DNA from 3 places in the Streptomyces sp. NPDC037273 genome. Region 1 is predicted to be linked to each of the others. Evidence: riboswitches for the same ligand, from Rfam matches in the RefSeq annotation. Region 1 holds a riboswitch; each other region holds the start of a gene.
The links. A riboswitch is a leader RNA that binds a small molecule or an ion and turns the genes downstream of it on or off. The one in region 1 is predicted to bind cyclic di-AMP.
Positions count from the first base shown of each region.

Region 2: another riboswitch for cyclic di-AMP. It lies ahead of ACZ7G1_RS15895 (LysM peptidoglycan-binding domain-containing protein); the one in region 1 lies ahead of ACZ7G1_RS23080 (transglycosylase family protein).
Region 3: another riboswitch for cyclic di-AMP. It lies ahead of ACZ7G1_RS35375 (C40 family peptidase); the one in region 1 lies ahead of ACZ7G1_RS23080 (transglycosylase family protein).

Region 1 covers NZ_JBVJVO010000008.1:321,378-323,568, forward strand. The annotation lists gene ACZ7G1_RS23075 (transglycosylase family protein) at 1-561, shown strand, start outside; cyclic di-AMP (ydaO/yuaA leader) riboswitch at 819-992, shown strand; gene ACZ7G1_RS23080 (transglycosylase family protein) at 996-1,703, shown strand; gene eno (phosphopyruvate hydratase) at 2,024-2,191, shown strand, end outside.
Region 2 covers NZ_JBVJVO010000005.1:223,100-225,290, forward strand. The annotation lists gene ACZ7G1_RS15890 (DUF6197 family protein) at 1-496, opposite strand, end outside; cyclic di-AMP (ydaO/yuaA leader) riboswitch at 840-1,022, shown strand; gene ACZ7G1_RS15895 (LysM peptidoglycan-binding domain-containing protein) at 1,027-1,920, shown strand; gene ACZ7G1_RS15900 (phosphoribosyltransferase family protein) at 1,914-2,191, opposite strand, start outside.
Region 3 covers NZ_JBVJVO010000020.1:135,690-137,880, reverse strand. The annotation lists gene ACZ7G1_RS35385 (ATP-dependent Clp protease proteolytic subunit) at 1-346, shown strand, start outside; gene ACZ7G1_RS35380 (hypothetical protein) at 354-659, shown strand; cyclic di-AMP (ydaO/yuaA leader) riboswitch at 1,050-1,180, shown strand; gene ACZ7G1_RS35375 (C40 family peptidase) at 1,184-1,660, shown strand; gene ACZ7G1_RS35370 (cytidine deaminase) at 1,771-2,191, shown strand, end outside.

The DNA of each region.
Region 1 (2,191 bases):
GCGTCAGGCCGCACGCTCGGCGCGGAGAAGAGGGCCACCGTCGCCCCGACCCCCTCCGCCCCCCTCACGCCCTCCGCGCCGGTCACCCCGGACACCTCGGTCACCCCGGGCACGCCGACGGCCCCCGGCACCCCGGACGGGTCGGTTACGCCCGGTACGCCCGATTCCTCCGCTACGGAGGAAGGTGACGTGTCGTCGGCCACACCCGGCACCGGCAAGCACCGGGGCGAGGCCGCACCGGAGGGAAGCGGCAAGTCGGGCGCTTCGGCCGAATCGGGTCGACATGCCTCCTCCAGCGACAAGGTGGCCGAAAGCGTCGAGTCGCAGCCCTCGGCTGACGGCGCGAAGAATTCGGGCACAACGGACAGTCAGGGCGCATCGGGCGCGTACACCGTGCAGCCCGGTGACAGCCTTTCGGGCATCGCGCAGTCGAACGAACTCCCCGGAGGCTGGACGGCCCTCTATGACGCCAACCGGCAGACGGTGGGCGCCGATCCGGACCTGATCGTGCCTGGTCAGAGCCTTGAGCTGACGGTGGATCCGGCTTCGCGCGAGGGGTAGTTCGGGGCCGTATGTCCGGATCTGGGCAAGTGAGACATGGGTCTCTTCGCCTCAACTGGCGTGTCCTGTCCGTAACCTTTGGCTCCGTCACCTCTCACCTGCGCAAACACCCCCCGCCGGACGGCAAGTAGGGGCGATTTTTCCGCAATACGCCTCTTTGAGCTTCCGGCGGGCTTGTGCCTATGGTCGTACCGCTCGCCACCGCGGGCCCCGTCGACCGAAACGCCGAATCCTGCCGTCGGCCGATGGGAACAGTCGTCGCGCAAGCGCCGAAGGCAGGAGTGGGGGACCCAAGGTAAGTGCCGGTCCCGGCCGTTGAGACAGACGGCCGACGATCGGCTTGGGGTGAAGCCGCGTGCAAGGACACGCGGCCGGGCAACTTTCCGGCCCGAACCCGACAGCTCACCTCACAGGCGTCGGTGAGGAGAATCTCCATGCTGTTTTCCGGCAAGGGCAAACACCGTCGTCCCTCCAAGGCCACCCAGGTCGCCACGCTCGTCGGCGTCACCGGTGTCGCCGTCGCCGCCCCGCTGATGACCGCGGGCACCGCGTCGGCCGCCACGGCCTCCGAGTGGGACCGCGTCGCCCAGTGCGAGTCCGGCGGCAACTGGTCCATCAACACCGGCAACGGCTACTACGGCGGCCTGCAGTTCTCGGCCTCCACCTGGGCCGCGTACGGCGGCACCGCCTACGCCCCGACCGCCAACCTGGCGTCGAAGTCCCAGCAGATCACCATCGCCGAGAAGGTCCTCGCGGGCCAGGGCAAGGGCGCGTGGCCGAGCTGTGGCGTGGGCCTCTCCGGTGCCAAGTACACCGGCGGCACCAGTACCCAGGCCCCGAAGCGCACGGCCACCGAGCCGACCACGCGCAGCGAGCAGCGCCAGGCCCCCAAGAAGGCCACCGGCGTCAAGAAGGCCACCTCCGCCAAGAAGTCCACGGCGCAGAAGACCGTCACCACCCCGACCGGCAAGTCGGTCAAGAAGGGTGACGGCGAGTACCGCGTCAAGGCCGGCGACACGCTCGGCACCATCGCCCAGGCGCACGGCGTCCAGGGCGGCTGGCAGAAGCTCTACGACCTGAACAAGGACGTCGTCGCCGACGCCGACCTCATCTACGTGGGTCAGCAGCTCCACCTCAAGTGAGCCTGACGACCCTCCCGCGGTGACCACCCCGGTCCGGCGTGCTCCTTCCCCCGTGCGCGCCGGACCGGGGTTCCGTCGTGTGAGGGCCCGGGTTCCGTCGCGCAGGGGCGTAGAAGAGTCCTATAAGAGGGGCCTCCGACGGTTACCGTCCAGTAGATCTGGGGTCCTTCGTCCCGAGATGCATGCCCTTGGGTCCTTTTTCGTCCCAGGGTGCGGGCGCCCGGCCGGCTGGAGCCTCCGGGGCGGTTAGGCTCTTGTCGCAAGGCCCAAGCGACCTGCATCGACCTTGCGTCACATCCAGCGTCACATCCCAGAAGGAGATGCTCGTGCCGTCCATCGACGTCGTCGTAGCCCGGGAAATCCTGGACTCCCGAGGCAACCCCACGGTCGAGGTCGAGGTCGGCCTCGACGACGGCAGCACCGGCCGTGCTGCTGTTCCGTCCGGCGCCTCCACCGGTGCCTTCGAGGCCATCGAGCTCCGCGACGGT
Region 2 (2,191 bases), on a different contig from region 1:
TGCCGTGCCCGAGCCGGTGCGCCGCCAGCAGCGCACCGCAGACACACCGCGCCCCGCGCACGTCGCGCAGCTTGTACGGGGTGTTCTGCCAGCCCCATTCCGTGAGCACGAGGCGCGCGTAGCCCAGGTGGACCGAGGGACGGAGGTCCGCGCGTCCGATACGGCGCCAGGCGTGCAGCCGGTCGGGCAGTACGGCTCCGACGCGGCCCGGCAGACGGCGCTCGACCGGGAGGGGCGGCGGCAGCGCGTGCAGCGCGTCCGCCACCAGCTGCTCCACCGGCACGCTGAGCAGCGCCCGCCAGCTCTCCGAGGGCGGCTCCGGAGCCTCGGGCGCGAGAGGCGCGAGCGGCGTGAGAGGTGTGAGGGGTGCAAGGGGTGCGAGGGGCGCCTCGGTGGTCAGGTCGATGACGATCCGCTGCCAGGTGGCGCTGTCGTACAGCGCGGCGGCCTCGCGGTCGACGGTGTCGGGGCTGGGCAGGGAGATGACGGGCGTCATCCGGCGGCTCCTCGGTCGGGGTGGCTCCATCTTTCAGGATGAATGTCGGGTTTGCGACTTTTGCCCTTGAGTGCACACCCGCCATCGAGCCCTTTTCCACCCACTCCGCCACTAACAGAATTACCGTGCATATTCGGACATTGGGCACCTGGTGATGCGACTCACTTTCCCGGATCCGACGCGGTGATCGAATTCTGCGCAGACCAGGGGGCACAAGGAAGTTGGAGAGCCGCCGGAGTGGGTCGATCTTGAATTCGCCGAATTCGGTGATCCATTCGCCGCACCACCGGACTCCGTCCCCTTGTTATCCGTCGCATTACTGGCCTACGGTCACCTCCATTCGAGCGGATCGCCGAATCCTGCCACCGCTCGAAATACCTCCCTTTTCACCCGACGGCAGGAGCGGGGGACCCACGAATACGCCGGCCCGGATATCCGGAACGGCTCGGGGTGCAGCCGCGTGCGCGCGGCCGGACACCTCCCGTCCGAACCCGACAGCTCACCCCGCAGGCGCCGGAGAGGAATCCGTCATGCCTGCTCACGGTAAGCACCGCCGCCCCCGACGCCGCCCCGTCTCCCAGGGCCTCGCGCTGGTCGGCACGGGCGGGGTCGCCCTCGCCCTCCCGCTGATCACCCCGGCCGTGGCCGGTGCCGCGCCCGTCTCCGGAGCCCCGGAATTCACGGCCCGCGCCGTCGCCGCCCCCGCCGCCGCGGCCCCGGCCTTCGCCCAGGCTCCCGCCGCTCCGGCCGCCGCCCGCAGCTATACCGTCGTCCGCGGCGACTCCCTTTCCCTGATCGCCCAGAAGAAGGGAATTCAGGGCGGCTGGAAGGCTCTTTACCGGGCCAACAAGAGCGCCGTGGGTGACAATCCGTCACTTATTCATCCGGGCCTTGAGCTGACGCTTCGTCGGGATTCCGCGAAGGCCGCTCCCGCCCCGGCGAAGAAGACCACCAAGTCCGACCGCGCGAGCCGCTCCGAGCGCCGCTCCGCCCCCGCCACCACCGGCGCGTCGGCCGCCCAGGCCGCCCCGGTGGCCGCGCCCGCCGCCGCCCCCGCCCAGGCGGCTCCGGCCCAGGCCGCCCCCGCGGCCGCCACCAACTACGCCGACAACCTGGACGGCTGGATCCGCGAATCGCTGGCCATCATGGCCCAGCGGGGCATCCCCGGCTCGTACGACGGCATCCTCCGCAACGTGATGCGCGAGTCCTCCGGCAACCCCCAGGCCATCAACCTGTGGGACTCCAACGCCGCGGCCGGTACGCCCTCGAAGGGCCTGCTCCAGGTCATCGAGCCGACCTTCCTCGCGTACCACGTGCCCGGCACGTCCATGGACCTCTTCGACCCGGTCGCCAACATCACCGCCGCCTGCAACTACGCGGCCGACCGCTACGGCTCCATCGACAACGTCAACGGCGCCTACTGACGCCCGAAGTGCCCGGTGAACCAGGAGGTGGCGAGCTCCGCCACCTCCTCCAGGGCCCCCGGCTCCTCGAACAGGTGCGTGGCGCCCTCCACCACGGACAGCCGGCTCTCGCAGCGCAGCAGTGACCGGGCCCGCCGGTTCAGGTCCAGGACCAGCGCGTCCTCGCCGCCCACCACGAGCAGCGTCGGTGCCCGCACCGCGGCCAGGCGGTCCCCGGCGAGGTCCGGCCGCCCTCCGCGCGACACGACGGCGCTCACATCGCACTCGGGAT
Region 3 (2,191 bases), on a different contig from region 1:
CACCTGCCTCGGCCAGGCCGTCTTCACCGCGGCCGTCCTGCTCGCCGCCGGCACCCCGGGCAAGCGCCTGATCCTGCCGGGCGCCCGGGTCACGCTCGAACAGCCCGCCCTGGACGAGCCGCTGCGCGGACAGCCGAGCGACCTCGACCTCCAGGCGCGCGAACTGCTCCGGCTGCGGGCCCTGGTGGCCGGCATGCTCACCGAACACACCGGCCGGAGCCGGGAGCGGATCGACGCGGACATCGACCGCCTCACCGTCCTGGACGCGCCTGCGGCGGTGGCGTACGGCCTGGCCGACCACGTCGTCCTCAGCCGGCGGGAGTCCGCCGGCGGCGCGGCGCGGTGAGCCGGCCGTGGTCCCCGAGCTGCCGCCGCTGCCCGCACTGACCCGGGCCGAGGGCGAGTTCGTCGACGCGTACCTCGAAGTCGTCGACCTCCTGGGGAAGATCAACCCATCCAGGGGTTCGCATACCTATGGGGCACTGCGCGCGGCACAAGCCCTGGTCGGACGGGTGGAGGCGCTGCGGGAAGCGCTGACGCTCATGCATATGCGGGGCGAGAGCGAGGTGCACGCGGACACATTGGCGCGCGCCCTAAGGGTGTTGGACGGCGAGCGCCGGGCCGACCGGGTCACCGTCCCCCGCACTCGGGCGAGTTGACATTCCGGCGTGTCGTGTCGAGGTCCGGTCGGCCGACGCGCGCCGCAGAAACCCTCCCCCGTTCGGCGTAGTCGACGAGTCGACACAGGAAGCGAGCGAGTTGCGCAACCGGTGTACGCATTTGGCGGAATCGAACGTTCCGCCGCAGGTGCGGGGCTCGTCGGCCACACCTGTGAAGATCCCAAAGGCTGCCTGTCCACCCGAATGGATCAGTCGTGAGGAGCCTCACATATCGCCGTTTCAGCTCGGATTTCGACCATGACGTGGGTCAAGATCCCTGACGACGACAAGCCCCCGCCGCCGCGGCGGGGCGGTCCGGGCGGACGCCGAGTCCTGCCGCTGTCCCGGACGTCTGGTCGACAGGAGTGGATCGGCAGGAGTGGAGGACCCGATTTTTACGGGGCGAACGCGCTGTTCCGGCAGCGTGGCCGTCCCTTGGGGTGAAGCCGCAGCCGCGGCCGGGCATCTTCGCCAGCCCGAACCCGACAGGTCATCCTTCGCAGGCGGCTGACGAAGGGTTGCGCATGACCGCGCAGATGCACGTCCCGTCCCTGCTGTCCCGGGCCGGAGCCGTCTCGGCTCTCACCCTCGCCGCCGTCGGCGGCACGCTGCTCGCACCAGGAGCGGCGCCGGAGGCCCAGGCAGCGACCACACACGCGAACAAGGCACTGAGCGTCGCCGCGTCCAAGAAGGGATCGCCTTACCGGTACGGAGCCACCGGACCCACCAGGTTCGACTGCTCCGGTCTGACGCTCTACGCGTACAAGAAGGCGGGCAAGTGGCTGCCCCGCACAGCGCAGCAGCAGTACAACAAGACCCGGCACATCTCCGCGTCCAGCAGACAACAGGGGGACCTGGTCTTCTTCCACTCGGGTGGAAGGGTCTACCACGTCGGCATCTACGCCGGCGGCGGCAAGATCTGGCACTCGCCCAAGACGGGATCCTGGGTGAAGCTCGACAAGATCTGGTCCTCGAAGGTCTACTACGGCCGCGTCCGATGATCACTGCCGGACACTGACCCGGCACAAGGGGGTGCGGTGGCGCCGCCGCACCCCTCCCGCCGGAACGAAAAGCCCGGCGAACCGTCCGAGCGGCTCCCTAGGATGCCGCGATGAGACTCGATCAAGCACTCGTCGACGCCGCCGTCGCCCAGCTGGAGAAACGCTGGACGCCGGACGAGCCCGGCGGCGCCGCGGCCGTCTACCTCGACGACGGCCGCATCCTCACCAGCGTCGCCCTCGACAACATCAACGTCGGCGTGACCCTCTGCCAGGAGACGGGCGCCTTCTGCCAGGCGTACACCCTGGACCGGCGGATCACCGCCTCCGTCTGCGTCTTCCGCGACCCGGAGGACGGCCGCTTCGTCGTGCTGCCGCCCTGTGGCATCTGCCAGGAGCGGCTCGCCCTGTGGGGGCCCGACGTCGAGGTCGGCGTGCCCGACCCCGAGGACCCGACCCGCTGGCAGGCCCGCACGCTGGCCGAGGTCAACCCCTACTACTGGGCCCGCCACTTCGCCGAAGGCTCGTGGCCCT